Regions from separate parts of the Streptosporangium sp. NPDC023825 genome, predicted to be linked through region 2. Evidence: riboswitches for the same ligand, from Rfam matches in the RefSeq annotation. Region 2 holds a riboswitch; each other region holds the start of a gene.

Region 1 (10,492 bases), on a different contig from region 2:
ACCCGCTCGCCGTCGCCGGTCACCCGCGCGGCACCGGCCCGGATCGTCGCGTAGACCTCGTCGGCGAAGGACAGCGCCGCCTCCCCGGCCGCCGCGCCCCTCTTCGGGGTGCCGGGGTAGCGGGCCACGGCGTCGTACCAGCTCGCCGGATCGTCGCCGGAGCCCTCGCCGCCGGTGCGGCGCCGGTAGTCGGCGAGCAGCGCGGCACCGCCCATGATGTTGGCGGAGGCGTCCTCGCGCAGCCGGGCGGGGGACAGGCCGGTCAGCTCCGAGGCCCGCCGCAGGGTGTCCTCCGGCGGGTCCGCCGCCATGGGGGGAAGGGCGATCACGCGCGGCCGGGTCTCGTCGCCGCGGGGGTCCTCCCCGGCGCCGTGGGGGTGCCCGGGTTCGGCCCGGCCGTCGATCAGGTGCATCGGGCCGTACCCGGCGGAGACGCTGGGCAGCCCGCCGTGGCCCTCCCAGCGGGACTCCAGGTAGGAGACCGCGAGCAGCACGCTCTCCGGCACCCCGTACCTTCGTGCCGCCTCGGTGAAGGCGGCCTGCCTGCCGGACCGTGCCCCCGCTTCCGTCGCCGCGGCGGGGGCCGGGTGCGTCTGGAGCCGGGCGGGCCGGCTCCCGGGGCGTGCCGCCTCCGCCGGGACGACCGAGACCAGGGCGACCGAGGCCAGGACGGTGAGAGTGGCGACGACGGTGGTCCCCGGCAGGCGGCGCATAGCGGTTCCTCCCCCTCTGGTAGCTACCTAGAGTTATCAGAGATTACCGACTGTCGCGCATTGCGGCGGGGTTGAGATGTTGAAGAGATTCTCTGCCCGAAATCGGGCAGGAAACTTGGTGTGTTCTCTCCCGGATGCGTATGGTCCTGCTCTGTGTCCACGGCACGGAATCCGCACGAGGATCTGATCACCCACCTGACCCGGACGAGCGCGCTCGGTCCGGGCGAGGCGGCGCGGGTCGTCGCGGACGTGCTGGCCTATTTCTCCGAGCCCGTCGACGAGTTCGTCCGGCGGCGCCACGCGGAGCTCAAGGCCAGGGGGCTGGTCAACGAGAAGATCTTCCCCAGGGTCGCCGCCGAGCTGGCGGTACGCCGTGTCGCGGCACCCGAACTCTCCCTGCGACAGCTTCGCCGGATCGTCTACGGGTAACAGACGACGGCACCTCGATCGTTTATGGACAAGGAGCGGTTACATGTGCGGAATCGTGGCCTACGTAGGGCCCAAGGACGCGGCACCCATCCTGCTGGAGGGCCTGCAGCGTCTTGAGTACCGGGGCTACGACTCGGCCGGGGTGGTGGTCTCCAACAAGGGTCTCAAGATGCGCAAGGTCAAGGGCCGGGTGGCGGACCTGGCCGCTGTCGTGCCCGCGCGGTTCAAGGGCGGCCTGGGCATCGGCCACACCCGCTGGGCCACCCACGGCGCGCCCAGCGACGTCAACGCCCACCCGCACCTGTCCACCGACGAGCGCATCGGCGTCGTGCACAACGGCATCATCGAGAACGCCGACGAACTGCGCGCCAAGCTGGAGGCCGACGGGGCGATCTTCCTGTCGGAGACCGACACCGAGGTGCTGTCGCACCTGATCGCCCGCACGGTCAAGGAGGCCGACTCGCTGGAGGAGGCCGTGCGGACCGCGCTCAAGCGGGTCGTCGGCACGTACGGGATCGCGGTGATCGACTCCGAGCGCCCGGGCGAGGTGGTCGTGGCGCGCAACGGCAGCCCCATCGTGCTGGGCATCGGCGAGAAGGAGATGTTCGCCGCGTCCGACGTCGCCGCGCTGGTCCGCTACACCCGCCAGGTGGTGCACCTGGAGGACGGCGAGATCGCCGTGCTGCGGGCCGACGGGTTCAACACCTTCGCCAGCGACGCGCGGGAGACGGCCAAGGAGACGCTGACCGTCGACTGGGAGGCCGGGCACTACGACACCGGCGGCTACGAGCACTACCTGCTCAAGGAGATCTCCGAGCAGCCCGACACGGTGGCCAGGACGCTGCGCGGGCGGCTGGACGACCGCTTCCACATCGCCCACCTGGGCGGTCTCAACATGGACGCGCGGGAGACCCGCTCGTTCCGCCGGGTGAAGATCATCGGCTGCGGTTCCGCGTACTACTCGGGCCAGATCGGCGCGCAGCTCATCGAGGAGCTGGCGCGCATCCCGGCCGACGCGGAGCCGGCCAGCGAGTTCCGCTACCGCAGCCCGGTGGTGGAGGCCGACACCCTCTACGTGGCGATCAGCCAGTCGGGGGAGACCTACGACACCCTCGCCGCCGTGCAGGAGCTCAAGCGCAAGGGCGGCAGGGTGCTCGGCATCGTCAACACCGTGGGCAGCGCGATCGCCCGCGAGTGCGACGGCGGGGTCTACCTGCACGCGGGTCCCGAGGTCTCGGTGGCGAGCACCAAGGCGTTCACCTCGACCGCCGTGGCCTTCGCGCTGCTCGCGCTGCACCTGGGCCGGGTGCGTGACCTGTCTCCCGCCGACGGCCGCAGGATCTGCGACGGCCTGCGGAGGCTGCCGGACCAGATCAAGGAGATCCTGGCGCTGGAGCCGCAGATCAAGGAGCTGGCGGGCAGGTACGCCGAGTCGCCGAGCATGATGTTCGTGGGCCGGGTCAGGGGTTACCCGGTGGCCCGCGAGGGCGCGCAGAAGCTCAAGGAGATCTCGTACGTGCACGCCGAGGCGTACCCGGCCAGCGAGCTCAAGCACGGGCCGCTGGCGCTGATCGGCCCGGACATGCCGACGGTGGCGATCGTCCCCGACGACGAGCTGCTGGACAAGAACCTCACCACGCTGGGCGAGATCCGCGCCCGGGGCGGCCGGGTGCTCATGGTGGGCCATCGCACGGCCGACCCCAAGCTGGCCGACGACTGCGTCGTGGTGCCCAAGAACGAGACCGAGCTGGACCCGATCCTGCTGTCGATCCCGCTCCAGCTCTTCGCCTACCACGCCGCTGTGGCGCTGGGCCGGGACGTCGACAAGCCGAGGAACCTGGCCAAGAGCGTCACGGTGGAGTGAAACCACGGCCCCTTCCGTCCCCGCCTCCGCGCCCCCGTCCCCGGCCTGCCGGGGGCGGGGGCGTTCCCCGGAGCCCTCGCGAGACGATCGTCTCCGGTACCCGGATTCACAGCGTCTTTTCCGGTGGCCCGTGTCCGAATGTGGATCACCGGAAGTTCCGGCATACCCCACTTCATCACAGAAAGTGAGGGGAAAGTAACCTATGGTATAGGGGGTTCTTGGGGGAAGGGGCGCTTATGCGCCGTAGGGGGTTTTTCGCACTGGCGGCGGGAGCCGCGGTCGCCGCGGGGTGCGGGGCGGACGGCGGCGCCGACCCGGGGGTGAGGCGCCTGTTCCTTCTCGAGCCGACCGCCGACGGCCACGGCTGGGACGGGATCGCGGGCAGGCTGGCGACCGTTCTGGTCCAGTCGGGACTGGCGCGTACCGCGATGGCCGTCGAGCGGGCGGGGGCCCTGGGCTCCGCGCCGCGCGACGCGTTCGGCGCCTTCCGCGGACCCTTCGCGCGCGAGGGCAGGCTGCTCGTCACCGCGATGCCGATGGTGGCCGCCGCGGAGATCGCCAACACCGCGGCCGTGGTGAGCGCCGCCACCCCCGTCGCCCGCCTGGTCGGCGACTGGGCGGTCCTGGTGGTCCCCTCCGGCTCCCGCCTGCGTACCTTCGAGGACTTCGTCGCGCGGCTGCGGCACGACCCGGCGGGGCTGACGGTCGGAGGCCGGTCGGAGGGCGGCTCCGACCACGTGCTCTACGGCATGATCGGCAAGTGCCTGGGGGTGGACACCCGGCTGCTGGAGTACGCCGGATTCCTCGCCCCCGAGGACGCCGCCGAGGCGCTCCACGTCGGCCGGGTGGCGGCCCTGCTGGGGTCGGCGCGCGCCCTGCGGCCCGAGATCGCCGCGGGCCGCCTGCGGCCCCTGGTGGTCTCCTCCGGCGGCCGGATCGACGGGATCGACGCGCCGACGCTCCTGGAGGTCGACGTCCGCCTGGAGTACAGCGACTGGTGCGGCCTGCTGGGCCCCAAGGGCATGAGCCCGGGGGACCGGGACGCCGCTATCGCCCTGTGTGACAGGATCGACGCCGCGCCGCGCTGGCGTGCCCTGTGCGCGTCCCGTGGCTGGAGCCGGGTCTACCTCAGCGGCGACGAGTTCCGCCAGTGGCTCTCCACCGAGACGGGCCGCACTCGCGGCGTGCTTCACGAGCTCGGACTGTTGAAGTCCTCCGACACAACCTGTTGGGGTAGTTGCGTCCGACGCCCCTAGATGTAGGATCCTGCTCGTTGCTGGTTCGCCCCGCGAGGGGCGAGGCAAGAGGGAACCCGGTGAGATTCCGGGACTGCCCCGCAGCGGTGAACGGGAACGAAAGCCGTCATTGAGCACTGGGTGAACCATGCCTGGGAAGCGACGGCCGGTAGGCATGTGCGATGCGCCCGTGAGTCCGAAGACCTGCCGGTGACGTGAACGTCCAGGGCCTCGTGGGAGGGTCCGCGGAACGAGGCGATCCGGCGTGCCCGGGATCGCTCGCGGACGCGTGCCCATCCGGCGAAGCCGTACGGGGAAGTCCGATCGAGCGAGGGGCACTACGTGACACAGGCATTGGCGGAGACCGCGGCGGGTACCACGGCGGGGAACGCGTCGGACGACCGCAGGCTCGCCATCGACGAGGCGGCCGCCCGGGTGATCACCGATCCCGGGAACTCCAGGGTCGCCGCCGCGATGCTGGCCGAGCTGATCGCCGACGAGGCCGCCGAGCACGGCGTCCGCGACTTCTCCGAGTCCATCGCCGCGACCCACGAGGCGGGGCTGATCCAGGACGGGCTCGCGGAGTTCGTGGCCGCCCACGCCGGGGTGCTGGACGCGCTGGCCGACCCTGGGGCCGACGCCAGGTTCGAGTACTTCGGGCTGCGTACCGTCTACGACCGCTACCTGCTGCGCCACCCGAGGACCCGCAAGGTCCTGGAGCGCCCGCAGCACTTCTTCCTGCGGGTGGCCTGCGGCCTGTCCGAGACCGTCGAGGAGGCCGCCGAGCTGTACGCGCTCATGGCCACCCTGTCCTACCTGCCCAGCTCGCCCACGCTGTTCAACTCCGGCTCCCGCAGGCCCCAGCTCTCCTCGTGCTTCCTGCTCGACTCGCCCCGCGACGAGCTGGAGTCCATCTACGAGCGCTACGGGCAGGTCGCGCGGCTGTCGAAGTACGCGGGGGGCATCGGCATCGCCTGGACCAGGGTCCGCTCGCGGGGCTCGCTGATCCGCGGCACCAACGGCCACTCCAACGGCATCGTGCCCTGGCTGCGCACGCTCGACTCCAGCGTGGCCGCGGTCAACCAGGGCGGCCGGCGCAAGGGCGCGGCCTGCGTCTACCTGGAGCCCTGGCACGCCGACGTCGAGGAGTTCCTGGAACTGCGCGACAACACCGGTGAGGAGGCCCGCCGCACGCACAACCTGAACCTGGCCAACTGGATCCCCGACGAGTTCATGCGCCGGGTCGAGGCCGACGGCGTCTGGTCGCTGTTCGACCCCAAGGAGGTCCCGCACCTCACCGACCTGTACGGCGACGCGTTCGACGACGCCTACCGGGCCGCCGAGGCCGAGGGCCGCTTCACCCGGCAGATCCCCGCCCGCACCCTGTACGGGCGGATGATGCGCACGCTCGCCCAGACCGGCAACGGCTGGATGACCTTCAAGGACGCGGCCAACCGGACCTCCAACCAGACGGCCAGGCCGGAAAACGTCATCCACCTGTCGAACCTCTGCACCGAGATCCTCGAGGTCACCGGCGACGCGGAGACCGCCGTCTGCAACCTCGGCTCGATCAACCTCGCCGCCCACCTGACCGAGGGTTCCTCCGAGGACGGGATCGACTGGGCCCGGCTGCGCGCGACCGTCCGTACCGCCGTGCGGTTCCTCGACCGCACCATCGACCTGGGCTTCTACCCGACCCCCGAGGCGGAGGCGGCCAACCGGAAGTGGCGCCCGATCGGGCTCGGCGTGATGGGCCTGGCCGACGTGCTGTTCGCGCTGCGGCTGCCGTTCGACTCGCCGCGAGCCCTGGAGCTGTCCACCAGGATCTCCGAGGAGATCGCGCTCGCCGCCTACCGGACCTCCTCCGACCTGGCCGTGGAGCGGGGCCGCCACCCCTCGTACGAGGAGACCAGGGCCGCCGCCGGGGTGCTGCACCCCGACCACTACGGGGCGGCGGGATCCGCGGAGTGGGCCGAGCTCAGGGAGCGGATCGCCGGGACCGGCCTGCGCAACTCGCTGATGATCGCGATCGCGCCGACGGCCACGATCGCCTCCATCGCGGGCTGCTACGAGTGCATCGAGCCGCAGGTATCCAACGTCTTCAAGCGCGAGACCCTCTCGGGGGAGTTCCTCCAGGTCAACCGCTATCTCGTCCGCGACCTGCAGGCCCGCGGCCTGTGGACCCCGCTGATCCGTGACGCGATCAAGCGCGCCGACGGCTCCGTCCAGGACATCCCGGAGATCCCCGCCGACCTGAAGGCGCTCTACCGGACCGCCTGGGAGCTGCCGCAGAAGGCGCTGATCGACCTGGCCGCCGCGCGCACCCCGTACATCGACCAGTCGCAGTCGCTGAACCTCTTCATGGCCACGCCGACCATCGGCAAGCTCTCCTCGATGTACGCCTACGCGTGGAAGTCGGGCCTCAAGACCACCTACTACCTGCGCTCGCGCCCGGCCACCCGGATCGCGCAGGCCACCGTGGCGGCGCCGGTCGCGCAGGCCGTCCTCGACCCCGAGGCGATCGCCTGTTCCCTGGAGAACCCCGAGTACTGCGACGCCTGCCAGTAGCCGTCCCGGTTCCCCGAAGCTTTGAGAAAGGCGTTTTCCCGATGTTGCTCGACCCCGGCATGGATCTCACCCTGCGGCCGATGCGCTACCCCGAGTTCTACGAGCGCTACCGGGCCGCGATCCGCAACACCTGGACCGTCGAGGAGGTGGACCTCACCTCCGACCTGGCCGACCTGGCGAGGATGACGCCCGAGGAGCGCCACCTGATCAACCGCCTCGTGGCGTTCTTCGCCACCGGCGACTCGATCGTGGCCAACAACCTCGTCCTCAACCTCTACCAGCACCTCAACGCCCCCGAGGCGCGCCTGTATCTCAGCAGGCAGCTGTTCGAGGAGGCGGTGCACGTCCAGTTCTACCTGACCCTGCTGGACACCTACCTGCCCGATCCGGACGAGCGGGTCAAGGCCTTCGCCGCGGTCGAGCACATCCCCTCGATCCGGGACAAGGCGGAGTTCTGCTTCCGCTGGATCGACTCGCTCGGCGGGCTGACCCGGCTGGAGACGCGGGAGGACCGGCGGGCGTTCCTGCTCAACCTGATCTGCTTCGCGGCGTGCATCGAGGGGCTGTTCTTCTACGGGGCCTTCGCCTACGTCTACTGGTTCCGCTCCAGGGGCCTGCTCAGCGGCCTGGCCACCGGGACGAACTGGGTGTTCCGCGACGAGTCCATGCACATGGAGTTCGCCTTCGGCGTCGTGGAGACCGTACGGGCCGAGGAGCCGGACCTGTTCGACGACAAGCTCGCCGAGCAGGTCACCCGGATGATCGAGGAGGCGGTGGCGGCCGAGCTGGCCTTCGCTGCCGACCTGTGCGGCGACGGCCTGCTCGGGATGAGCGTGGACCAGATGCGGCGATATCTGGAGTACGTGGCCGACCAGCGCCTGGTCAGGCTGCGGATGCCCGCCCGCTACGGCACGGCCAACCCGTTCGCGTTCATGGAGCTGCAGGACGTGCAGGAGCTGGCCAACTTCTTCGAACGGCGGGTTTCGGCCTACCAGATAGCCGTCGAAGGGAATGTCACATTCGACGAATCCTTCTGATTAGCTGGTGATCCAGGGAAGAGCACGACGAGGATGGAAGACGTCGAGGAGGACGCCTCAAGTGTCCGGCTGGATCATGATGATTGTTTCCGTGGCGGCCGCCGTCGTGGCGGTGGAGGTGGTGCGACGGGTGTTGCGCTCGCGGCTGATCGGTGAGAAATGGGTTCTCGCCGGTCCGCTCATGCGCCGCTGCACCTGGCCGGGGTTCGCCACGGCCGCCGTGGTGACCGCCTACACCGCCTACGAGCCTCCGATGGCGGCGACCGTGGCCGGCCGGCTGGTCTATCAGGGTCTCGGCCTGGCGATGATCGGGTGCGCCACCTGGCTGGTCATCCAGGCCGCCTACGCGGTCACCGACGTGGTGCTGGAACGCCTGATCACCGTCGAGGGCGAGGCCAACCGCAGGGCCCGCCGCATCCGCACCCAGATCACCCTGGTCCGCCGGGTCGCCTCGGCGGTGATCATCGTGGTCGCGCTGGGCGCGATGCTCTTCACCTTCCCGCAGGTGCGGGCGCTCGGGGCCGGGCTGCTGGCCTCGGCCGGGATCGCCGGTGTCGTCGTCGGTATCGCCGCCCAGTCGACCCTGGGCAACATGCTCGCCGGGCTCCAGCTGGCCTTCAGCGACGCGCTCCGGCTGGACGACGTCGTCGTGGTGAAGGGGGAGTGGGGCCGGATCGAGGAACTCAGCCTGACCTACGTGGTGCTGCGGCTGTGGGACGAGCGGCGGCTCGTCCTGCCGGTCTCCTACTTCACGGCCAACCCGTTCGAGAACTGGACCCGGCACAGCAGCCGGGTGATCGGCCACGTGATGTTCCGGGTCGACTGGTCGGTGCCGGTGGAGGAGCTGCGCGCCGAGCTCTACCGGGCCCTGCGCGCGCACCCGCTCTGGGACCAGAAGGACTGGACCCTCCAGATCACCGACACCCTTCCCAACGGGCTGCTGGAGCTGCGCGCCCTGATGAGCGCCGCCGACTCCGCCAGCGCCTGGGATCTCAAGTGCGACATGCGCGAGCACATGGTGACCTTCGTCCGTGAGAGGTACCCCGAGGCGCTGCCCCGCTTCCGGGTCGAGACCCCGCCCCCGTCCGCGACCGTTCCCGGGACGCTCACCGGGCTGATGGGCGCGGGCCTGATGTCTCGGGGCCTGGGCGGCAACCCTGGCGAGCGGGACGGCGCCCGCGAGAAGGACGGCGACCGGCGGGACCCGGTCTGAGACCGAGGTCCGGGCCGGGGCGGCAGGCTCGCCCGTCCGGTTCGTAGGATCCGCCCGGTTCCTGGGACGAGCCCGGTTCGTAAGGCGCGTTCGGTCAGGAGGCTCGTCCGGTTCGTGGGATCCGTTCGGTTCGAAGGGCCGCTCGACCGTCCGGTTCGTGAAGTGCGATCGGTTCGTGAGGCCTCCGAGGGCCGCCCGCGATGTCCGGCGGGCCGTTCCCCGACGTCTCAGACGTTGCAGTCGCAGCAGCACCCGTCGCACTTGCTGCAGCACTTGCAGCAGTCGCAGCAGCCGTCACACCCCTCGCAGCCGCAGCCGTCGCACCGCGTCAGGTAGCAGCGGTCGTCCCAGGCGTCCCGCCGCCGGGAGCTCCACCGGGGCCGCCAGAGACCGCAGGTCAGCAGGGTCCCCACCCCGGCGGCGGACTTGCGGACGAACCCGGGCCGCTCGTAGGAGTGGCCCGACTCCCCCGCGGGGGACGGCGCCCCGTGGCCGTGGCCGTGGCCGTGGCCGGGGCCGGTGGGGGAGGGGGTGTGCCCGGCGGGAAGAGGGTCCTGCTCCGCGGGGGAGCGGGGGCCTCCGGCGGGGGAGGGGGCGTGCTCCCCGTGCGGGCGCGCGCACGCCCCGCCGGCGGGACCGTGATCCGGGCCGGAGGCGTGGCGGAACGTCCGGTCCACCGCCCTCCGCACCTCGGTGCCCAGCAGCACGTCCACCAGGTGCCGGTCGGCCAGCTCCAGCTCCAGCAGCGCCAGCTCCAGGCCGTGCGCGGCGTCGTCGCACAGCCGCCGTGCCTCCCGTACGGAGGTGCCGGTGGCGGTCAGCGGGTTGAACGCCCCCCGGGCGGCGTCCTCCTCCCGGTCCTCCACGGCGTCCAGCAGGTGGGCGATCCGGCCGAAGAACCGGCCCGCCTCGGCCAGCGCCGCCGCGTTGCCGGGGGCGCCCGCGAGCGTCGCGGTGTAGGCGAACGCGGCGGCGACGGCCTCCTCGGTGGGAGCGGTCAGCTCCAGCAGCGTCACTCCCGCGCCGCTCTCCAGCTCGATCTGGCGTTCGGCCGTCGAGGCCAGCGAGGTGGTGTCGAACCCGATCCCGGCTCCCATCCGGGCACCCGCCGCCTCCCAGCGGGCCGCCAGCATCCTGCGCGCCGTGCCGGTGCCCGGCGCGGAGTCGCCGTCGGCCACGTGGTCGCGCAGCTTGCCCGCCGCGAGGACCAGCGACACCGTGGCGGCCAGCCGTACGCCCGCGGCCCGCGCGTCCACCACGTCCGCCGGCCGGAACCCCCGCAGCGCGCAGGGTCCGGCGGTCCGGTGCGGGGAGCCCGCCGGGCCCTGCGCCTCGGCCAGCACCGAGATGATCAGGCCGTCGTAGTTGGTGGCCAGCCGGGCCGCGTGCCCCTGCCCGTCCCTGAGGGTCAGGCACAGCCCGCACAGGTGTGC
Region 2 (10,492 bases):
CGCCGTCGACTCCCCACAGGCGCACGCTCCCGTCTCCGGAGAGGGTCGCCAGCCACGAACCGTCGGGTGAGACGGCCATCTCGGAGACCTTGCCGATCGGCCTGTTCCGGCCGGAGACCTTCTCGTCCTCCTGGCTCCAGCCGCGCATCCTCAGGACGTCTTCCAGGCGTCGCGGCTTGGTTCTCACCCTGACCCGGCTCCTGAGGACCAGCCGTCTCTTCCCGCCGGGGCTCCAGAGAGCGACCCTTCCCGCCGCGGAGCGGGTCGCCAGCCACGAACCGTCCGGCGCGGCCACCAGCCCGGCGAGCTTTCCCGTCCCGCTTCGCAGAGCGGCGCGCCTGCTCCCGTCGGGATTCCAGAGGCGGCCCTTCCCCCTCGCGGAGAGGGTCGCCAGCCACGAACCGTCGGACGCCGCCACCACCGCGACGAGCTTTCCCGTCCCGGTGCGCAGGACGGCCCTCTCGGTGCCGCCGATCCCCCATATCTGCACCTTCCTGCTCCCGGAGCGGGTCACCAGCCACGAACCGTCCGGCGCGACGACGACCTCGTGCACCGGCCTGCCGTGGGTGGCCAGCGTCGTCCGGGTGGTGCCGTCGACCTTCCAGATCTGCGCGCCGCCGTCGCGGGCGTGCACGACGAACCGCGACCCGTCCGGTGTGATCGACACCTCGTTGAGCCGTCTCGTCGCCGAGGTCAGGGTCCGCAGGAGGCAGGTGGCGCCGTCGTCGGGCAGCGGCCAGCGGGCTCTCAGGAAGGTGGTCTTGTTCTCCTGGCTGTAGCGCTCGACCGAGGCCCGCATCGGCGGGAACGCGTAGAGGCGGGCCAGCAGGTTCGCCGTGGAGACGGCGTCCGACTCGAAGGGGGTCAGCAGGTGGGCGCTGCGGTCGATCAACCGGCGGACCCCGGCGACGGAACGGGAGGTCGACAGCGCCAGGTCAGCCTCCGCCGCGGCCACCCCGAACGCGCGTACCCGGGCCACGAACCACCGCACGTCGTGCAGGAGCGACTCCAGCTCCCGGTATCTCCTCGCCTCGGAGAGGTGGAACAGCAGGTGGTTCCAGAGGTAGGGCACGGTCCGGGGCAGCCTCCACCATTCGGCGTCCGCCGTGAGGTCGTCGTCGGGTATCAGGTTCCTGGCCTCGTCGAGGAGGTCGCGGTTGGCGGCCTCGGCGCGCTCCTTTCCCAGGCCGCCCTCCGAGCGGACGGCGGAACGGACGACGTCGTGGATCGTGATCGACGGCGTCGTCCCCCTCGCGTGACGCATGCTGACCAGCGAGAGGTCCTGGAGCCTTCCGCAGAGCCGTTCGGCCTGCTTGGACGTGAGCCCCGCGGTGCCCCGCCAGAGAAGCTCGACGACGGTGACCGGTATCTCGACGTCCTCGGGGAAGACGCCCAGTTCCAGGAAACGGGCCCGGTCGAACGCGCCGAGGGCCTCCAGGCCGTGCTCGACGGTGGCGAGCACGGCGGTCTCCCTTTGGGAGGCGACGGTGACGTCCAGGACGGCGGGTACGGTCCGGCCGAGCCGCTCGGCCGCCCGGCGCGCGGCGACGTCGGCGTTCGTCCCCGTGCCGTGCTCGTCGCGCAGCCGCGCGTTGACGAGGGACAGCAGCAGCGGCCATCTCCCGGTCAGGCCGACCAGGTCGCTGACGACCCCGGGGTTCATCGGCGGCAGCCCCCGGCTCAGCACCTGGACGGCCACCCGCGGCGCCATCTCGTCGACGATCATCGCGATCGCCTTCGGGGGCAGTGCCCGGGGCAACCGGGTCGTCACCAGCACCCGGGACCGCACGGCCGCGGCCAGGAAGGGGCGCAGTTGCCTGAGGCTCCACACGTCGTCGACCACCAGCAGCACGCGGCCCCGCTCCGCCAGGGCCTCGGCCATCCGGTGACCGGCCTGCTCGGGGCTGGAGAACTCCGGCCGGACGCCCAGCACGGCCTCCGTGACGTCGTTGGCGAGCGCCGCGATGTCGGCACCGGCGCGGTCACGGCCCACGGTGACCCATATGACGCCGCCGCCGAACCGTTTCCGCACCTCGTCGCTGTGACATGCCTCCACGGCCAGAGAGGTCTTGCCGAACCCGCCCGCCCCGGCGAGACCGGTGGTCAGCCCGACCGTGCCCGAACCCCTCATCGTCAGGGTGGAGACCACGTCGTCCAGCTCGGTTCTCCTGACCCAGCCCGGCTGCCTGTCCGGCACCAGGAAGAGCTCGCCGCGCGTGCGCGACTCCCTCAGTTTCGGCGTCAGCCACGTCAGCAGGACGACAAGGGAGGCGGTTAATCCGAAAATCGCGACCCATTCGATCCGGTGCTCGGCGACCGTGTCCGGAAGATATTCTTCGACCTTTCGCACCGGAAGTCCGACCAGGATTCCCAAAACCACCAGAATCGCCGTGGCGACATCGGTGATTCTTTTTGTGCGACGAGCCACCGCCCACCCCTACAGTGCCGACCCCTGCCCCGACGGGCGCCGGGAACCCTGGAGGCACGATATCTGTTCCCCATTGACGTTGAGTTGAATCACCGAGGTTTCAGCAATTAAAGCGCATACGAAAAGCCGTGTTGCACACTTTGAGCTGCTATGTCCACGACGTCGCGCCTGCCATTCCGGCTCCCATTCAAGGGAGATCCTTTTCCGTGACACCGCGATACACCGCGATCGCCCTTGGTGACCTCTTTCGAATCACTCGAGGAGAGGACCGCCAGGAAAGGTGCCGGAACGACGAAACCGCCCCCGCGCTCACCGGGCCGGGACGGCGCGGGACGCCGCCGGGCCGCGGAGGGCGCGGGAACGGTTCGGGTCCGACGGGTCAGACCTCTGCTATCAGACCTGGCCGGACCTGTCAGACCCGGTTGAACCTGGTTGGATTTTGTTGAACCTGACGGATCCGGCCATGTCCAGCCAGGCCGGATCGCGAGGTCGCGGGTCGCGGGTCGCAAGTTGCGAGCTGCGAGCTGCGAGCTGCGAGTCGCGGATCAGCGCTGCAGGTCGACGCAGGAGTAGAAGGCGTTGGCGGTGTCGGCGATGTTCCAGACGGCGAGGACCTTCAGGCGGCCGGTCCTGCCACCCAGGTTCACGTTGTGCGAGACGGTGGCGCCGGGCTGCCTGCCGCCGTCGTTGAACACCGCGATCCGGGTGTTGCCGATGAAGTACTCCCACGTGCTGGTGGCGTGACGGGCGGTCAGCACCCAGTTGAAGGTGACCGAGTTGCCCACGCTCGTCGCCGGCCAGCCCTTGCTCTCGTTGCTGAGCTGCGAGAACCGGGCGACGTTGCCGTGGCAGTTCTTCAGGCCCTTGGGACCTTCCACGCTCTGGGGCTCGTAGATGATGTCGCCGCAGCCGGTGACCCGGCCCTGGGCGCACATGGCCTGACGGCTCGGCGGCGACGAGATGTAGCCGTGCGCGTTGGCCGGTGACGCGATGAACACGGTCGAAGCGACGGCGATGATCGCCATCGCGAGGAAGGTGACCGTTCTGCGCATGTCCTGCTCCTTCGCTGGGGGGTGACTCGAATATAAAAGAAAGTTTCCTAACAGTAAATATTCGAGTCATGAAATATTCGGGAGCAGGTCAGGCATGACGGCCCCTTCGGCCGGGCTCCGGGAGCGACGGTTCCCACGGTCGGCCGCCTGGTCGCTCTTTTCGGGGATGGCGGCCTTGATGTGGCATCGGCGCAGGTGGACGCGGTCGCGGCGAGAGGAGTGGGCCTTGTCGGCGGCCACCGCGGCAGTACGGGCGCACGGGCGGCAGGCGGGTGTGCTCGCGCGGCGGGGAAAGTCCCCCCGGCCGTTTTACGAATCTGGAACCGATCACCGTCGGGACCCGGCGGACGTCTCTCGAGGGATCGCCCCCTACGGAACTCTCGCGACCATGCCGAAAACGCCGGGCCCCGCGAGGTCGGGGACGGGCTCGAAGTCGTTCTCAGGACGCCAGCCCTGGACGGGGACGATGCCCGGAGCCAGGAGTTCCAAGCCCTCCAGCCACGCGGCCATGTCCGCGCGGGTGCGGCCGACCGCGGCTCCCTGACGGGTGTGGCCGTACAGCTCGTGGCCCTTCTTCGCCAGGTCTCCGGTCAGCTCGCCGGGATGGCCGTGGGAAATGACCACGTGGCTGCCGGACACCAGGGGGCGACGGAGCTCGGCGACGATGCGGGCCACCTCCTTGTCATCGGGGATGAAGTGCAGGACGGCCAGCAGCAACACCCCTACCGGCTGGGTGAAGTCCAGGAAGTCCTGGACCGTGGGGTGCTGGAGGAGGGCGGCCGGGTCGCGGATGTCGGCCGGGACGACCCTCGTGCCGGGGTTGTCGGCGAGCAGCGCGCGGGCGTGGACGAGCACCACGGGATCGTTGTCGACGTAGACCACCCGTGAGTTCGGCGCCGCGCGCTGGGCCACCTGATGAACGTTCTCCTGCGTCGGCAACCCGGCGCCGATGTCGAGGAACTGGCGGACGCCCGCGTCGACGAGGACGCGCACGGCCTGGCCCAGGAAAGCGCGGTTGGCCCTGGCGTTCTCACGCGCGTTCGGCACGGACCGGAGCACCACCTCGGCGGCCTCGCGATCCGCGGCGAAGTGGTCCTTGCCGCCCAGCAAGTAGTCGTATATGCGCGCCGCGCTCGGCACGCTCAAGTCCACGCCCGTTATGTCCATGGGCGAAAGGTTAGTGAATCAAGCTCCTTCGCCGACGATTTTCACGCAAGGGCCGGACATTGCCCCTCGGCCGCCCGGGTGAGGTCTGCGCGCTCGCCGGGAGTCAACCCGGATCACCGCGATCGACCTGGATCACCGCGGTCGCCCCGGATCACCGCGGTCGCCCCGGATCACCGCGGTCGCCCCGGAGAAGACCGATCGGCGGGCCGGCCTGGCAGGCCACGAGACCGGCCTTTGTCTCCGAGGCTCGATCATGTGGCTGAGGCTCCTCACCCCAACCTCATGATCGAGCCTCTGAACAGGCTCTAGACCGCTTCCTCGCGGACACGCAGGGCGGCCTCGACCATGTTCCTGAGGCTGGCCTCCGTCTCCGGATAGCCGCGGGTCTTCAGGCCGCAGTCGGGGTTGACCCAGAGCAGGGCCGGATCCACCGAGGCCGCGGCCGTACGCAGGGCGGCCTCGATCTCCCCGACCGAGGGCACCCTGGGCGAGTGGATGTCCCACACGCCGGGCCCGATGCCGCGCGCGTAGCCGAAGGCGCGCAGGTCGTCCAGGAGTTCCATCCGGGAGCGGGCCGCCTCGACGCTGGTCACGTCGGCGTCCAGGTCGCCGATCGCGCCGATGATCTCCCCGAACTCCGAATAGCACATGTGGGTGTGGATCTGCGTGCTGTCGGCCACCCCGCTGGTGGCCAGCCGGAACGCGGCGACCGCCCACTCCAGGTAGACCTCGCGGTCGGCCCGCCGCAGCGGCAGCAGCTCGCGCAGCGCGGGCTCGTCGACCTGGATGATCCTGATGCCCGCCGCCTCGAGATCGCGGGTCTCGTCGCGCAGCGCCAGCGCCACCTGCCTGGCGGTCTCGCCCAGCGGCTGGTCGTCGCGGACGAACGACCAGGCCAGCATGGTCACCGGGCCGGTGAGCATGCCCTTGACCGGCTTCTTCGTCCGCGACTGCGCGTAGGAGGCCCAGCGCACCGTCATCGGCTCGGGACGGGAGACGTCGCCGAACAGGATCGGCGGGCGGACGTAGCGGCTGCCGTACGACTGCACCCAGCCGTGCTCGGTGGCGGCGTAGCCCTCCAGCATCTCGGCGAAGTACTGGACCATGTCGTTGCGTTCTGGCTCGCCGTGCACCAGCACGTCCAGGCCGATGTCCTCCTGCAGCGCGATGACGCGGTCGATCTCGGCCTCCATCCTGCGCTCGTACCCGGCCCTGTCGATGTCGCCCGAGCGCATGGCGGCGCGGGCCTGGCGCACCTCGCCGGTCTGCGGGAAGGAGCCGATGGTGGTGGTGGCCAGCGGCGGCAGGCCCAGGTCGGCGTTCTGCACGGCGAGCCGCTCGGCGTGCGGGGCGCGCGGGCTGCCCTCGCCCAGGGCGTCCAGCCTGGCTCGCACCCGGGGGTTGAGGAACCGCTCGACGTCCCTCTCCCCCGTGACGACCTCCTCGCCGTTCAGCGCCCGGCCGATCCGTACGACCTCGTCGACCTTCTGCCGGGCGAAGGCCAGCCGCTCGCGCAGCCGCGGGTCCAGCGAGGTCTCGGCGTCCAGGTCGAGCGGGACGTGCAGCAGCGAGCAGGAGGTGCTCACCACCAGCCGGTCGCTCAGGCCGAGCAGCGCGGCGCAGGTCGCCAGCGCCTTCGCGATGTCGGTACGCCAGACGTTGCGGCCGTCGACGACCCCGGCGACAAGGGTCTTGCCGGGCAGCCCACCGGCTGCGGCCAGCGCCTCCAGGTTGCCGGGCGCCGAGACGAAGTCCAGGCCGACGGCCTCGACCCGGCTGCGGGCCAGAATCTCCAGCGCGGGCCCGATCTCACCGAAGTAGGTGGCCACCAGCAGCCGGGGGCGGCTGCTGAGCTCCCCCAGCCGCGCGTAGGCCCGGCGCAGCGCGGCCAGTTCCTCGTCCGTACGGTCGGCGGCCAGCACCGGCTCGTCCAGCTGCACCTCGGCCACCCCCGCCGCGGCCATCCGTTCCAGCAGCTCGGCGTAGGTCTCCAGCAGGCCGTCCAGCAGCCGCAGCGGCGCGAAGCCGGGCTCGGTGGATTTGGCCAGCAGCAGGAACGACAGCGGCCCGACCAGCACCGGCCGGGTCTCGACACCCAGCCGCCGCGCCTCGGCGTACTCGGCCAGCGGCTTGCTCCAGTCGAGCCGGAACCGGGTCTCGGGGCCCATTTCCGGAACCAGGTAGTGGTAGTTGGTGTCGAACCACTTGGTCATCTCCAGCGGCGCGACCCCCTCGGCACCGCGGGCCATCGCGAAGTACGGATCGGCCGCCCCGGAAAACCGCTCGGGTACCGCTCCCATCATGACGGTGGTGTCCAGCACGTGGTCATACAGCGAGAAGGTGTTGGACGGCACCGCATCCAGCCCCGCCTCCAACAGCTCCCGCCACACCCCCTGCCGCACCCCGGCGGCCCTCTCCTGCAAGCCGGCCGCGTCGATGCGCCCGGCCCAGTAATCCTCCGTCGCCCGCTTCACCTCGCGACGGCCCCCGATACGGGGATAACCCAAAACGGTCGTGGTGACCTTGCTCATGGCGTCCTTCCCTCGGCTCATGCCATGCCGACCCACGGCCACGCGGAAGGAACACCCAGGAAAGACCCATCCCAGGCCCTCCCACGAGGCCACGGATCACCGCACACCGGACGGCGCACGGGCGGCTGGCAGGTCTTCGGACTCGCGGGCATCACACTCAACTCCTACTGACCGTCGCTTCCCAGATGACACGCACCCAGTGCCGATGACGGCGTTCGTTCCCACTCACCGCTGCGGGGCAGCCCCGGAATCACACCGGGTTCCCTCTTACGACTCCCGACACCAACACGACACCGGGAGAACCAACCGCGCCACGAGCATATGCCAGACACGACCCCCTCCAGCAGACCAGCCACGCACCAAGGAACCCGGCCGACGGCAGACCAGCAGTGGAGGCAGCGCTCACTGGTTCACCGTCGCGCGACCTCAACACTCCATCGATCTCGCTGACGAGTGCCGTTCCTGCGCAGTCAGGTCTTTTCCATATTCCTGCCGATGGCACCTGCCTTTTCCCGAAACGGCGTGGGAACTCCGCAGAGAGAAAGGAGTCCTTTGGTACCTCCCGAACTGGTACCGCACGCCGCGCTTGTACGGGAGTGGTCCAAGCGCAAGATCGCCGAGTCGCCTCGGTGGTCACCGTCTACGATCCGCAGTGGACTCCGCCCGAACTGTCGAAGATACCTGTCGTGGTCTTTCGGTTCGAGGACGTCCGCCTCGTCGAGTGGTACGAGGACCAGGAGGGCCGTGACCGCGTGACCGCCTCCCCTGATGCTCCACCAGGGCAGGTCGGGCAGTTCGACTGGGAGGGCACCGACAAGTTCACACTGGACACCTTCATGCTGCGCCTGGTCTTTCACGCGCCGCGAGCAGCGGTGACTGTGTGCAGGAAGCAGAACGAGTTCCCGTCACGGCTTCCCTACGCTGAAGACCATCACGCCTATGTCCTGTGGCGTTGCTGACTGGCCTCGGCGTTTCCGACCTGCAACGGGCACGTCCTCGACATCTCCGCTCAAAGCACGTTAGCAGCTTGGATCGTGCTCTCCCAGTCGATTCAACCTGAACCTATGAGTATGGCCAGTCAACCTGAAACGACCGCGGACTGCGGTGAACTGCGACCCGAGCTGGCTCATCACTTACGCATACGTGAACTGCTTGTCACCACCAGAGTCGATCTTCCTCGCAAAGTATCTATGCCAGTAGGTGCCGCAACATACGCCCCGAGCACGACTCGGGGCGTATCCATTTTCAGGGCCAAGCGACCTCTGCGTTGACGTTGCGCGGAAGGGGAAACAGGGAGTACTCTCAAGTATTCATAGGATCATTCCATGAATTTTCTCATAAAATAATCACTATTGCCGAGCCGCATATTGACACCATCAAGTTCCTCGCCAACGGCAAATACCTGATCGCCGATCTGACCTACGCGGGCGACGGCTACGCCATGTTCATCGCCCGGGCGGACGTCGTCGGATAATACGAGAAATCCCTCATCTCATGACACATCGAAAGCTGACGAACGGACGAGCCCCATGGACTCGCCCGTTTCATCAATAGGTGATGATGCACTGACTGGAAGTGGGAAGAGGCGGCAAGGTAGTCGTCATAGGCATGCGGATCTCGAACCCGAAGTTCGCGTACTTGTTCGGCAGGATGGCGCCATTCCACGACGACGGTCTCCACACGTTCGTCGAGAACCTCTTCACGTTCCAGAACTGGTGAACGACCGCGCCCGCCGAGAAGGGGAAGTCGATGACCGCCTCCCAGGTGGTCGACGGTGTCGTGCCGGTGTTGGTCAGCTGCGCATCGACCTGCCACCTGTACTGCCCGCCGACGGTCCCCCAGTAGTTGGCTTGGAACGTCAGCGTGCAGGTGGTGGCGGCGTCGGCGGGTGTGACGACGGTGAACGCGCCGAACAAGGCGGCCACCAGCCACATGGTCAGGCGCCGTCGCCGACGGACGCGCCGTTCTGTCATGGGCCCCTCCTGTCTGGAAGTTCGCGCGATGAAAGACGCGCGCATAGGCGATGATCGAACGATACGATCGGCGTCGAATGCCGTCAACGGCACTGAAAGTTTCAGCTATTCAATGAGGTGATCTCAGCGGAATAGTTCCGACAGCTGGGATTTCCGAGGCGTGAATGGTGGAATTCCGGGCTTATCGGGAGAGGTAGTCGACGGCCGGAAATGGGTGTGGAGCCTCCAATAGAAGAGGTCTCACCACAAGAACCCTGCGCGGCCGGAAGGCTCCGCGTGATTCCCCATCGTGCCACGCTCGACGTCTCCCGTGAGCTCATTCGGCATCTCGCGCGACTGCTGCGGGCCGAACCCCGCCTGCGCGGAACCCCTAAAGGCAGCCGGGCATTGACACCGTGCTGGCACGCGGTACTCATACTCCGCTGGCTTCGAGGCGAGACCGACATCCCCAAACTCGGCCGCGACCACAAGACCTCCCGTGCCACCGCCTACCGTTACATCGACGAAGGAAACGAGATCCTCGCAGATCAGGTCCTTGATCTGCACGAAGCCCTCGAACGGGCCCAGGCTGAGGGTCACGCCTATCCGACCCTCGACGGCACCCTGCTGCCGATGGATCGGTGCGCCGAGCAGACCACCAGCGTCAAAGGCGAGCAGATCGACCGGTAGTACTCCGGCAAAGCCCACCACCACGCCGGCAACGTCCAAGCCCTATCCGCCCCGGACAGGTTGCCGCTGTGGGTCTCCGATGTCGAACCCGGCTCCATTCACGACCTGGCTGCGGCCCGTGTTCACGTGCTGGGCGCCCTATACGCCGCAGCCGCACGCGGACCCCCACTCTCGCCGACGGCGGCTATGAAGGCACCGGAATCGGCGTACTGACCCTTATCAAACAACCCGCGGACGGGTCTGTCCTCAGCCCCGACAATCGCGCCTACAACCGACTTCTACGCGGCCTGCGCTGCCTCGGTGAACGAGGATTCGCCCTGCTCAAAGGCCGCTGGCGCACACTCCAGAGCACCAACGCCAGCCCCAGCAAAATCGGCGACATCACCCGCGCCGCCCTCGTCCTCACCCATTTCGAGCACAATCATCCAGCCGAAATTCACTGAGATCATCTCAATACCCGCAATAAATACTCGGCAGTTAACGGAAAAATTACTGAACGCTTTTCATCCTGAGTAGCGGCCCTCTTCGATGAGCTGCAGGACGAGGATGGCCTGCACGATCGGGGTGGTGCGGTGCGGACAGCAGCGCAGCTGGGCCAGAGCCTTCCAGGTCTTCAAGGTGGCAACGGCCCGTTCGCCGCGGGCGCGGATGCGGGCGTGAGCGCGGTTGACC
Region 3 (10,492 bases), on a different contig from region 2:
CCGAACGATGACACCGGGTTCCGGATCCGATGTCTCGCGACCCAGGAGAAGAAGACCGGCCCGAACCGGATGCACTTCGATCTGACGAGCACGTCCCTGGAGGACCAGCGGCAGACGGTGGCCAGGGCACTCGAACTCGGCGCGCGCCACATCGACGTCGGGCAACGCCCGGAGGAGGACCACGTCGTGCTCGCCGACCCCGAGGGCAACGAGTTCTGCGTCGTCGGGCCGGACAACAAGTTCCTCGCCGACTGCGGATTCGTCGGGGCGCTCGCGTGCGACGGTTCGCAGGAGGTCGGATACTTCTGGAGCGAGGCGCTGGGCTGGCCGCTGGTCTGGGACCAGGACCAGGAGACCGCGATCCGCTCGCCGCACGGCGGCCCGAAGATCACCTGGGGTGGCCCGCCGGTGGCGCCGAAGACCGGGAAGAACAGACTGCACTTCGACCTCGCTCCGCCCGCGCACGGCGATCGGCAGGCGGAGGTCGACCGTCTCGTCTCCCTCGGAGCGACGCGAATCGACATCGGCCGGCACGAGGCCGGCCAGGTGGCGATGGCCGACCCCGACGGCAACGAGTTCTGTGTGCGCACCCCCCGGTAGCGCGACCGGCCCCGGGGACGGCGCGCCCGCCCTCCACGCCGGTCGCGGGCACGCGGTCCGGCCGGCCGGACCCCCCTCCCTCCCGGACGGCCCGGGCGGCCGTTTCGCCGCCGGTGGTCATCGCAGGGTGAGCGGGGTCTCGGATTCGACGCGGGTCGGCTTCTCCAGGTTGCGGATGCAGTAGAGGCCGGTGATGCGGACGTCCTCGACACGGACCGCCCTGACGCCGTCGAACGCGCCGTCCAGGCGAAAAACGAGTGCCGGGTTGCCGTTGACCACGGTGAGGTCACCGGTGGGCACGGCCCCGGCCTTGCCGAGACCACCGGCGATCACGCGGATCACCCTCCCGGCACCGGCGATCGGCCGCAGCACGGCCTGCTTGACGACGCCGCCGTCGGCGATGAGGACGACCCCGGGGGCGAGCACGTCAAGGAGGCCCTGCAGGTCCCCGGTCTCGACCGCGCGCCGGAACGACTCCAGAACCGCCCGGGCCTGGCCCGGGGAGACCACCTCGCGAGGGCGGCGGGCATCGACGTGCCGGCGGGCGCGGTGCGCGATCTGGCGGACGGCCGCGGGACTCTTGCCGACGGCGGCCGCGATCTCGTCGTAGCCGACGCCGAAGGCCTCGCGCAGCACGAAGACGGCGCGCTCGGTCGGCGACAGCGTCTCCAGGACGAGCATGAGCGCCATCGACACGCTCTCGGCGAGCTCGACGTCCTGGACCACGTCCGGCGCGGTGAGCAGCGGCTCGGGCAGCCAGGATCCGACCTACGCCTCCTTGCGGCGCCTCATGGTGCGCAGCCGGTTGAGCGCCTGCCGGGTCGTGATCCGCACCAGGTAGGCGCGGCGGGGTGCTCGCCCGCGATCCGGCTGAGGACCGTGTCGGCGGCGTGCGGGCCCAGCTGGACCGCTGCCTGGCAGCTCATCCGGAACTGCAGGTCCGACGGTGCCGCCGAGTCCCCGGCCGCGACGATGCGCGCGTCGCCCACGCTGGTCAACGTCTCGTCCGTGCGCAGCCGGGGCCGTCGAGCAGGATCCCGGTCGCCGTCGCCGGCCCGGAGGGCTACCCGTGAGTGCCCTCAGGAACGCTGTCCGCGGACATGCCCCCTTCTCCCGGAGCGCTCGTCAGGTAGACGTGCTGGTGGCCGTTGCCGGCGTCGACGTTGATCTGGTCGAGTTGCGTCGCCGCGACGGACCACGTCGCGACGGCCGCGGACCGCTGGCGGGCCGCCAGCTCAAGGAAGGGCTGCCGCAGGTCCGCGGGAAGCTCCCGGCCGGCCGCGTACGTGTCGACCGCGACCGCCATGGCGTCCACCGCGCCACGGAATCCCGCACGAGCCACGTTGGTCGCGGTCGTTCCCGAGGGAGTCTCCGCGTGCCGCTCGACGGCCTGCCGCAGAACCTTCCGCCACCCGTCGACCTCCGCCGGTTCCGCCGACCGCGCGCCGGGCGCTCCATCACGGGGAAGCACCTCGGTGAGCTTGGACAGCACCCCGTTCAGCTCTCCGGCGGTCACCCGCGCCGTGGAGGTCAGCTCACCGATCTGCTGGACGTCCCGCTTCTTCTCCGCCTCCCGCATGTCGGCGATGGCGACCTGGGAGGCGTCGGGGCTACCGAGGAGATAGCCCACCGGCCCGGCTATCGCGACGGCGGCGACAACGGCCACGACGATCTGACGCGCCCGGTTGGACGGGCGAACGTCCGGCCGGGACGGCACACGGGGTGGCCTGACCGTTTTCGAGGACATCCAGCGGCTCCTGTCACCTGGCTACCCGGCCGACGCTACCGCTTTCAATGATCTACGTCCATGGTCCCGCCGAACCCCGGAGGAACCTTGTTCCTCGAAGGTGGGCTTCAGTCCGTCTTACTTTTAATGATTTTGAAATGACCTGACGTCTTTACAATGTAGATTCATAAAGGGGCATCGACCTCGCCGGACGACCCAGACGAACCGCCCCCCTGCGCCCGCCGCCTCTCGCTGCGCTACCCGCCTCGTCGAGCAACTTGCCGGCCGCCGCGGGATCGGGGCCGCCGCCGGTCACCTCGGGGTCGTGCCAGCCGGTGTCGGGCGAGACCGGCCCGTAGGCGGGGGTGCCCGCGCCGGCGAGGATCGTGTCGGCCATCGCCTGCCGGTCCAGGGCCAGGCCGAACTCCTGCGCCGCCCCTGACGACGTGTTCCGGTGACGCCGGTTCCCGCTGACGATTCGTCGGCCCCTGCGAGAGGACCCCTGCATGACGACGGGCAGACGCTCGCTGTTTCCCGCCGGGGTACGCACCGCGGCCCGGCGGGAAAGGACCGTCAGGTGTCGACGGCGGCCGGGACGCACTCGACGACGGTGTGCCGCGCCGTGAGGTCGCGCACGGCGGCGACCCGCAGCCCGGCGGCCGCGGCCAGCGCCCGGTAGTCGTCGGCGGTCCGTTCCCGGCCACCGGCCAGGACCAGCATCCGCAGGTTCATCTCCGCGAACATGGCCGGATCGCCCCCCGAGACGATCGGCGACTCGAGGATCAGCACCCGGCCGCGCCGGCCCGCCGCGCCGGCGCAGCGGCGCAGGATGGCGGTCGCCTCGTCGTCGGCCCAGTCGTGCAGCACGCGGTTGAGCACGTACACGTCGGCGCCGCCGGGCAGCTCGTCGAAGAAACTCCGCCCGATCGTCTCGCACCGGTCCGCCAGCCCGCGTCCGGCCAGGTACCGCTGCGCGCGTGACGCGGTGTCCGGCAGGTCGATCAGCACACCGCGCAGGCCCTCGTGGCGCGACAGCAGCTCGGCCAGCAGCGCCCCGGTACCGCCGCCGACGTCGGCCACCCGGGTCAGCGCCGACCAGTCGTAGCCCTCCGCCAGCTCGCCGTACCCGGTGCCGGCCGCCATCGTCGCGTCGAAGGAGGCGCTCAGCTCGGGGTTCGCGTCGAGATAGCGCCAGAACGGTGCGCCGAACACCGCCGCCCAGGCAGGCCGGCCGGTGCGTACCGTGTCCGCCAGGCCGGTGAAGGCCAGGTCCATCCGGCCGCCGAACCCGTCCAGGTCCAGCCACCGCCACATCGCGGACGGGTGGTCCCGGCGCAGCAGGGCGGCCGTCCCGTTCGCCGCGAACGTGCCCGGCCGGGGCTCGGCGAACACCTCGCGGCAGACCAGATGGCGCAGCAGCCGGCCCAGCGCGTCCGGGTCCGCGCCGGCCCGGGCGGCCAGGTCCTCGATGTCCGAACCGTCCTCGTCCACCAGATCGGGCAGCCGCAGGGTCACGGCCACCCGGAGTGCCATCGGGGTCACCAGATCCATCAGCGGCGTCAGGGCCCGCCACGCGGCGAGCCCGTCCAGCGCGGCGCCGGTCGTCGCGGTCGCCTCGTCGTTGCTCGTCATACGCACCTCCTGTCCCCATGGTGCGCGCCGAGGCCGGCCACGGCTTGGACGAATCGGCACCCGTCCTTCCCCGCCGCGCGCCTTCGAGACTGATGTACCCCGGCTTTCGTGGAGTCGCTGGTCTGCCCCGATGTGTTCCCCACACCGACGGGCGGGGATTCCCGTTCGTGCCCCCACATGGACTCCCGCCCCGGCGGCGTCCGTCACCGAGGGGGACGGCCCTGCGAACGGCTCTTCGTGAAGACGTGGAGGGCGAGGATGTCAGGGATCGGCGCGAGGCCGGGGCCTCCGGCCCGGATCCAGGCGGCGATGTCCTCGACGGCGTCGGGCTGGTTCAGCAGGCCGAGCCACACCGCCCGCCCGCCCGCGGCGCGTCCGGCGGGTGAGGGCCGCACGACGACCACGTTGGCCTGCTCGCACACGTCCAGGCAGTCGCTGACGCGGACCTGTGCGATCTCCGACAGGCGGCGGAGCTGCTCGTCGTGGTCGAGGGCGGGAACCTTGCGGGTGCTGCCGCAGCAGCAGTCCCGGCAGACGGTGAGCCTGCTCATGCGCGTGTGAATCCCTTCCCGAGGCGGTCCAGGGGGTCGGGTCCCAGCCCGAACCGCATGACGACCGCCGTCCTCTCCTGGGGAGATCCGCCCCGTTTCCTGAGGGGCGACAGCGTGAGTCTCCTGGCTCTCGGGTCGAGGCTCGTCCCGGCCTTCCCACCCGCGTGCGGGCAGTGGCTTCGTCGGGGGTCGCTCGCCGATCACAGTGGCGGGACCGCGCCGGATTCACACCGGCTTCCTCGTTCCGCCGTCGCCTTCGCCGACCATGGTCGCACAACCACCACCGACGGCAGGACCCGGCCCTGCCCTCCCCTTACCTGCCCTGCACAACGTGGCGGCGCGGACCGATCGCGGACCGCGGCTGGGCCACCCGTGTCGCGCACACCGCGACACCCCGGACGGATCAGGGGTCGCGACGATCCCGGCGACCGGAGAAGATACGGCTCCCTACCTGGCGTGATCGCGAAATGTACGTGATCATTGGACCCACCATGCAGCGCCGTGCTCTCGTCCGTACCATCGCCGCGGGATCGGGTGCCGTCGCCTTCTCCGCCTCCCGGCGCCGTCACGGACGCCGCGCGGACGCCGTCCGTGACGGCCGGGCACCCCCCCGACCCGCCCCGCCCACCGGGCACCGCCACAGTCGACCCCGCCCCCGCCACACCGACCCGCTCCCGCTCCCGTCCGAGGAAAGAGGACACACCCCCCATGGCCCTTGCCGGTGTCTTCCTGCCCATCGCCCTCGCGATCATCATGTTCGGCCTCGGCCTGAGCCTGACGATCGCCGACTTCCGCCGCGTCGTCGCCTATCCCAAGGCCACCCTGGTCGCGCTCGTCTGCCAGGTTCTGGTGCTGCCCGCGATCTGCTTCGGCCTGGTGCTCGCCTTCGGGCTGCCGCCCGCGCTCGCCGTGGGCATGATGCTCCTGGCCGCCTCCCCCGGCGGGACCACGGCCAATCTCTACAGCCACCTGTTCGGCGGCGACGTCGCGCTCAACGTGACCCTCACCGCGATCAACTCCGTGCTGGCCGTCGTCACGCTGCCGCTGGTCACCAACCTGTCGCTGAGCTACTTCGCCGCCGACTCGGCCGCGCTGGGCCTGCAGTTCGACAAGACCGTCCAGGTGGTCGCGATCGTGCTCGTCCCCGTCGCGATCGGCATGGCGGTCCGGGCGGGGCTGCCGCGCTTCGCCGATCGGATGAACGCGCCCGTGAAGATCGCCTCCGCCGTCATCCTGGTCCTGGTCATCCTCGGCGCCCTGCTGCAGGAGCTGGACAACCTCGGCGGCTACATCCGCTCGGTCGGCGCGATCACGCTGGTGTTCAGCGTGATCAGCCTGGCCATCGGTTACTGGGTGCCGCGCCTGGCCGGGATCGAGCGTGGCCAGGCCGTCGCCTCCTGCATGGAGATCGGCATCCACAACGCCACGCTGTCCATCGCGGTCGCGCTCACGCTGCTGAACAACAACCAGATGGCCGTCCCCGCCGCCACCTACGGCGTGCTGATGTTCTTCACCGCCGCCGCGGCCGGGTTCCTCCTCAGGTCCCGTGCGGCGAAGCTCGCCCCCGACGCGGCCCGGTGAAAGGAGTGCGAGGTTCCGCTTCCCGGACTCCCGGGTGAACGCGGGAGGTCGCGGGCGCCTGCTCGCGACCTCCCGCGCCGGTCGGTAAGGTCGCCGGTATGGGCGGGGTACGGGTGGTGCTGCTCGGGGGGACGTCGAACGTCGGGAAGTCGACCGTCGCCCGGGCGGTGGCCGGCAGGCTCGGATTCGAGTGCCTGTCGACGGACAGCCTCGCCCGGCACCCGGGGCGGCCCTGGCGAACGCCGGAGCGTGAGGTGCCGGCGCACGTCGCCGAGGGGTACGCCATCACGCTGATCCCCGTCGACGTGCCGACCCAGGACAACGTGCTGGGCGCGTTCACCCGGATGGGCGAGCTCGCCGTGGACGCGGTCATCGTCATCATCGAGATCCACCTGCTCGACGCGGGCACCGTGACCCTGCCCCCCGGGGTCCACGTCGTCATCGTCGTCGACTCCGACGCCGGCGACCGTTACAGCGTCGTCGACACCGACCAGGCCGACGGTGCCCGGCGGGCCGTCCACCACCTGCTCGACCTGGGACACCGGACCGTCTGGCACGTGACGGGGCCGCGGACCTCCTACGCCGGCCAGCGCCGCACCCAGGCCTGGCGCACCACGCTCGAGGAGGCCGGACGGCCGGTGCCGGCGCCCCTGCACGGCGACTGGTCGGCCGAATCCGGCTACGCCGCCGGTCTCGCGCTCGCCGACGAGCCCGGCTGCACGGCGGTGTTCGTCTCCAACGACCAGATGGCCCTCGGACTGCTGCGCGCCCTGCACGAACGCGGCCGGGTGGTCCCGGACGAGATCAGCGTGGTCGGCTTCGACGACATCCCCGAAGCGGCCTTCTTCATCCCGCCCCTGACGACCGTCCACCAGGACTTCGCGGAGGTGGGCAGGAGATGCGTGCAGCGGGTCCTGGTCCAGATTCGCGAGAACCAGACCTCCCCGCCGGGCACCGACCTCGTCCCGACCCGCCTGGTGGTGCGCAACAGCACGGCCGCCCCCGGAAGGTGACCCGGCCCGGCCGCCCTCGCACGGAGCGCGAGAGAGGGACGCCCGGCGGTCCCGGAGGCGGCTCCGGGACCGCCGGGCGCCCGCACCGCCCGGCTAGCCGCCGAGCGTGACGTGCAGGATCCTCTCGTTGCTGTTGTTAGGCGTGCTGTCCTTGTCACCGGTGTTGGAGGTGGTCAGCCACAGGCCGCCGCCCGGGGCCGGCTCCACGGTGCGCAGCCGGCCGTAGGTGCCGTTGAAGTACTCCTGCACGCTGGGCAGGCCGGTGCCGCTGATCGGCGAGCGATACATCCGGGTACCGCGCAGGCAGGCCACGTAGATCACGTCACGCACGATGGCGATGCCCGAGCAGGAGCCGGCGGCGGTGGGGTAGGTGCGCTTGGGGGCGACGAACCCGGCGGTGCCGCAGGAGCCGCTGGTGCCCTCGCACGCCGGCCAGCCGTAGTTGCCGCCCCTGGTGATGAGGTTGGTCTCGTCCATGACGCTGTTGCCGAACTCCTGCTCCCACAGCCGGCCCTGGGAGTCGAACGCCAGCCCCTGCGGGTTGCGGTGCCCGTAGCTCCACACGGGGTTGCCGAACGGGTTGTCCGACGGCACGCTGCCGTCCGCGTTGACCCGCAGGACCTTGCCGCTCAGGTTGGACCTGTCCTGGGCGTAGTCACCGTTCTGCGCGTCGCCGGTGGCGACGTACAGCTTGCCGTCCGGGCCGAACCGCAGGCGGCCGCCGTCGTGATATTTGTTGCGCAGGATCCCGCTGAGCAGGACCTGGGCGGTGGCGGTGTCGAGCCTGTCGTTCCCCAGCTTGATCCGCACGACCCGGTTGTCGGTGGGCGAGGTGTGCATGACGTACACCCAGCGGTCGCTGTTGAAGGTGGGCGAGATCTCCAGGCCCAGGAGGCCGCCCTCGCCGTCGGTGCCGGCCACGTTCGGCACGGTGCCCACGTTCGTCTTCGCCCCGGTGGCGGGGTCGAGGCGGATGATGTCGTCGGCGTCGCGGCGGCTGTAGAGGATCGTGCCGTCGGGAAGCGTGACCAGGCCCCACGGGACGTCGGTGTCGGTCGCGACCTGCCTCACCGTGCACACCGGGTTGGCGCACGCCGCGCCGGTGGTCGCCGTCGCGGTGTTGCTGCGCGCCGAGACGTTGGCCTGCGCGTCGCGGGCCACCACGTGGTACTGGTAGGCCGTGTTGCCCGCCAGCCCGCTGTCGACGAAGGTGGTGACCGGCGGGGTGCCGTTGACCGTCCCGACCCTGGCTCCGCCGCGGTGGACGTCGTAGGCCCGGACCCCGATGTTGTCGGTCGAGGCGGTCCACCTCAGCGTCACCGTGGTGCCGGAGGCGGAGGCGGTGAGCTGCGTCGGCGCGCTCGGCGCCTGGGTGTCGGCCTGGCACTGCGGCGGCGTGATCGTCACCGTGGTGCTCGCCTGCGAGACGTTGCCCGCGGCGTCGCGCGCGTTGACGTAGAGGCCCCACGTCGCCCCGGGGACCACGGTGAGGGCGGTGGACAGCGTGGTGCCGCTCACCGTCTTCATCTGCTGGCCGTCGTGGTAGACGTCGTAGAAGGCCACCCCCACGTTGTCCGTCGAGGCGTTCCACGCGAACGTCACCGAGTCGCACGCCAGGTTGCTCACCCGCGGGCTGCCCGGCACCGTCGGGGGCTGGGTGTCGGCGCTCCCGGTGGACGTCGTCCACTTCTGGTTGCCCCGCCCGGTGCAGGTCCACAGCCCCACCGGGGTGCTGTTCGCCGTGCCCTCGCCGGTCACGTCCAGGCACAGGCCCGACTGCACACCGGTGACGGTGCCGTCGGCGTTGATCCTCCAGCGCTGGTTGGCGCCGCCGGTGCAGGTGTGGATCTGCAGCGCGGCCGGGGCGGTGGTGTCCTGGCCGACCACGTCCAGGCACATCGTGTCGCCGTACACCCGGAGCTCACCGGCCGCGGTGAGGTTCCAGGACTGGTTGGCCTGCCCGTTGCAGTCGTAGATGTTGACGCCGGTTCCGGAGGCCGTGCTGTTGCCGATCACGTCGAGGCAGCGGCCGGAGGCCACGCCGACCACGGTCGCCGGCGCCGCCGAGGCGGGCGCCGCGACCGCCACCGTCATGGTGGCCGTGAGGGCCACCGCTGCCAGCACGGCCAGCACGGCCGTCAGCGCGCGCGGCCGTGGCCTTCGGCGGTTGATCGAGGGGGGTGTTCGCACCTGTTCTCCAAGTGGGGATCGTCCGCGGGGTTCCCGAGGTGAGCTGATCGTCGGCTTCTATGGCGATGCCGACCGTTTTGGGAGCGTTGTGCTGACTCCCTCTGTCCGAAAAGATCAGCGGAAAACCGGCCGAGGTGCCCTGGACGCCCACCCGGCGCGATGCGGGCGAAGGAGATCCCGTCTCCGGCGAGCCGCACGGCGGCTCGCCGGAGATCACGTCGTCACGTCGTCACGCGGAAGGTGGCGTCGCCACGGCCCTGAGCGTCGGTGATCGGGTCGAGCCGGAGCAGGTAGTCGTAGTGCCGGATGTACCGGTCGGGGTAGTTGTACGACTGGAAGGACGTCCACGACGAGTTGGCGAGCCCGGCGACCTGGCGGAACGTGGCGTCCCCCGCGAAGGTGGCGGTGCCGTCGTCGGGCGCGAGGACGAAATCGTACCCGTAGTGCCGCAGGTAGTACCCGGGGTAGTTCACCGACGCGAAGGACACGTAGCCACTGCCGTTCGCCAGGCCCGGCACCAGCCGGAACTGCGCGTCCTGGGCGGGGCTGACGTTCGCGTCGATGCGCACGTCGAGGTTCGCGTGCCGCACGTAGCGGGTCTGGAAGTTGTACGACTGGATGCGGTTGACCGGCGCGGTGGCGCCCCAGCGGCCGAGGACGCGGTTCTCCTCCGCGGCGGTCAGGTTGAGGATGGAGCCGTGGCGCTTGCGGTTGGCGCCCACGTTGTAGTCGGAGCGCGTCTGGAAGTTGCGCGTGCTGCCCAGGTTGGTGGAGGTGATGGGCATGTAGCCGCGGCCGGTGGCGTGCTGGTCCAGCCACAGGGCCCACTCGTTGCGGCCGTTGAACTGCGCCCACATCGGGCCCTCCACGACGTTGCCGCCGCCCGTGCCGTTGGAGATCCCCATGTGCGACAGGTTCCCGAGGGTCGTCCAGGATCCCAGGATCGAGTTGCTCGCCTCGATCGTGATGTGGCCGTCCGCCGAGGCCCGGTAGTACCGGTAGCCGCCCACGCTGCCGGGCACCTCGACGATCTGCGTGTCGATGAGGCCCTGGCTTCCGCCGCGCTCGATGTACAGCTGCGGTGCGGTGAAGCTGCGGAAGTCGCCGGTGCGCACGTACCAGATGCGGTGCTTGGTCACACCGTTGCGGGGCGAGTTCGTCGCCCAGTACAGGACGTAGTCACCGGTCTCGGGGTTGTA

Evidence for each region. Region 2 has a riboswitch for cobalamin ahead of metE (5-methyltetrahydropteroyltriglutamate--homocysteine S-methyltransferase). Riboswitches for the same ligand answer to the same signal wherever they lie in the genome.
Region 1: another riboswitch for cobalamin. It lies ahead of AB0G15_RS23550 (ribonucleoside-diphosphate reductase subunit alpha); the one in region 2 lies ahead of metE (5-methyltetrahydropteroyltriglutamate--homocysteine S-methyltransferase).
Region 3: another riboswitch for cobalamin. It lies ahead of AB0G15_RS16640 ((2Fe-2S) ferredoxin domain-containing protein); the one in region 2 lies ahead of metE (5-methyltetrahydropteroyltriglutamate--homocysteine S-methyltransferase).

The regions. Positions count from the first base shown of each region.
Region 1 covers NZ_JBFAAE010000027.1:81,071-91,562, reverse strand. Annotated here, with positions in the region: gene AB0G15_RS23570 (N-acetylmuramoyl-L-alanine amidase) at 1-713, opposite strand, end outside; gene AB0G15_RS23565 (hypothetical protein) at 867-1,142, shown strand; gene glmS (glutamine--fructose-6-phosphate transaminase (isomerizing)) at 1,186-3,006, shown strand; gene AB0G15_RS23555 (tripartite tricarboxylate transporter substrate-binding protein) at 3,243-4,262, shown strand; cobalamin riboswitch at 4,267-4,468, shown strand; gene AB0G15_RS23550 (ribonucleoside-diphosphate reductase subunit alpha) at 4,584-6,809, shown strand; gene AB0G15_RS23545 (ribonucleotide-diphosphate reductase subunit beta) at 6,851-7,846, shown strand; gene AB0G15_RS23540 (mechanosensitive ion channel domain-containing protein) at 7,938-9,059, shown strand; gene AB0G15_RS23535 (DUF5685 family protein) at 9,287-10,492, opposite strand, start outside.
Region 2 covers NZ_JBFAAE010000060.1:16,045-26,536, forward strand. Annotated here, with positions in the region: partial or broken gene AB0G15_RS34890 (NB-ARC domain-containing protein) at 1-2,197, opposite strand, end outside; gene AB0G15_RS34895 (lytic polysaccharide monooxygenase auxiliary activity family 9 protein) at 2,974-3,480, opposite strand; partial or broken gene AB0G15_RS34900 (IS5/IS1182 family transposase) at 3,628-3,732, opposite strand; gene AB0G15_RS34905 (SAM-dependent methyltransferase) at 3,850-4,647, opposite strand; gene metE (5-methyltetrahydropteroyltriglutamate--homocysteine S-methyltransferase) at 4,953-7,178, opposite strand; cobalamin riboswitch at 7,288-7,480, opposite strand; gene AB0G15_RS34915 (hypothetical protein) at 7,808-8,137, shown strand; gene AB0G15_RS34920 (cellulose binding domain-containing protein) at 8,726-9,151, opposite strand; partial or broken gene AB0G15_RS34925 (transposase family protein) at 9,428-10,263, shown strand; gene AB0G15_RS34930 (transposase family protein) at 10,324-10,492, opposite strand, start outside.
Region 3 covers NZ_JBFAAE010000016.1:7,887-18,378, forward strand. Annotated here, with positions in the region: gene AB0G15_RS16610 (VOC family protein) at 1-600, shown strand, start outside; gene AB0G15_RS16615 (sigma factor-like helix-turn-helix DNA-binding protein) at 718-1,290, opposite strand; gene AB0G15_RS16620 (hypothetical protein) at 1,280-1,441, shown strand; gene AB0G15_RS16625 (hypothetical protein) at 1,664-2,347, opposite strand; gene AB0G15_RS16630 (ABC transporter substrate-binding protein) at 2,499-2,834, opposite strand; gene AB0G15_RS16635 (methyltransferase) at 2,900-3,958, opposite strand; gene AB0G15_RS16640 ((2Fe-2S) ferredoxin domain-containing protein) at 4,162-4,509, opposite strand; cobalamin riboswitch at 4,605-4,792, opposite strand; gene AB0G15_RS16645 (bile acid:sodium symporter family protein) at 5,218-6,090, shown strand; gene AB0G15_RS16650 (substrate-binding domain-containing protein) at 6,189-7,103, shown strand; gene AB0G15_RS16655 (PQQ-dependent sugar dehydrogenase) at 7,197-9,293, opposite strand; gene AB0G15_RS16660 (glycoside hydrolase family 43 protein) at 9,515-10,492, opposite strand, start outside.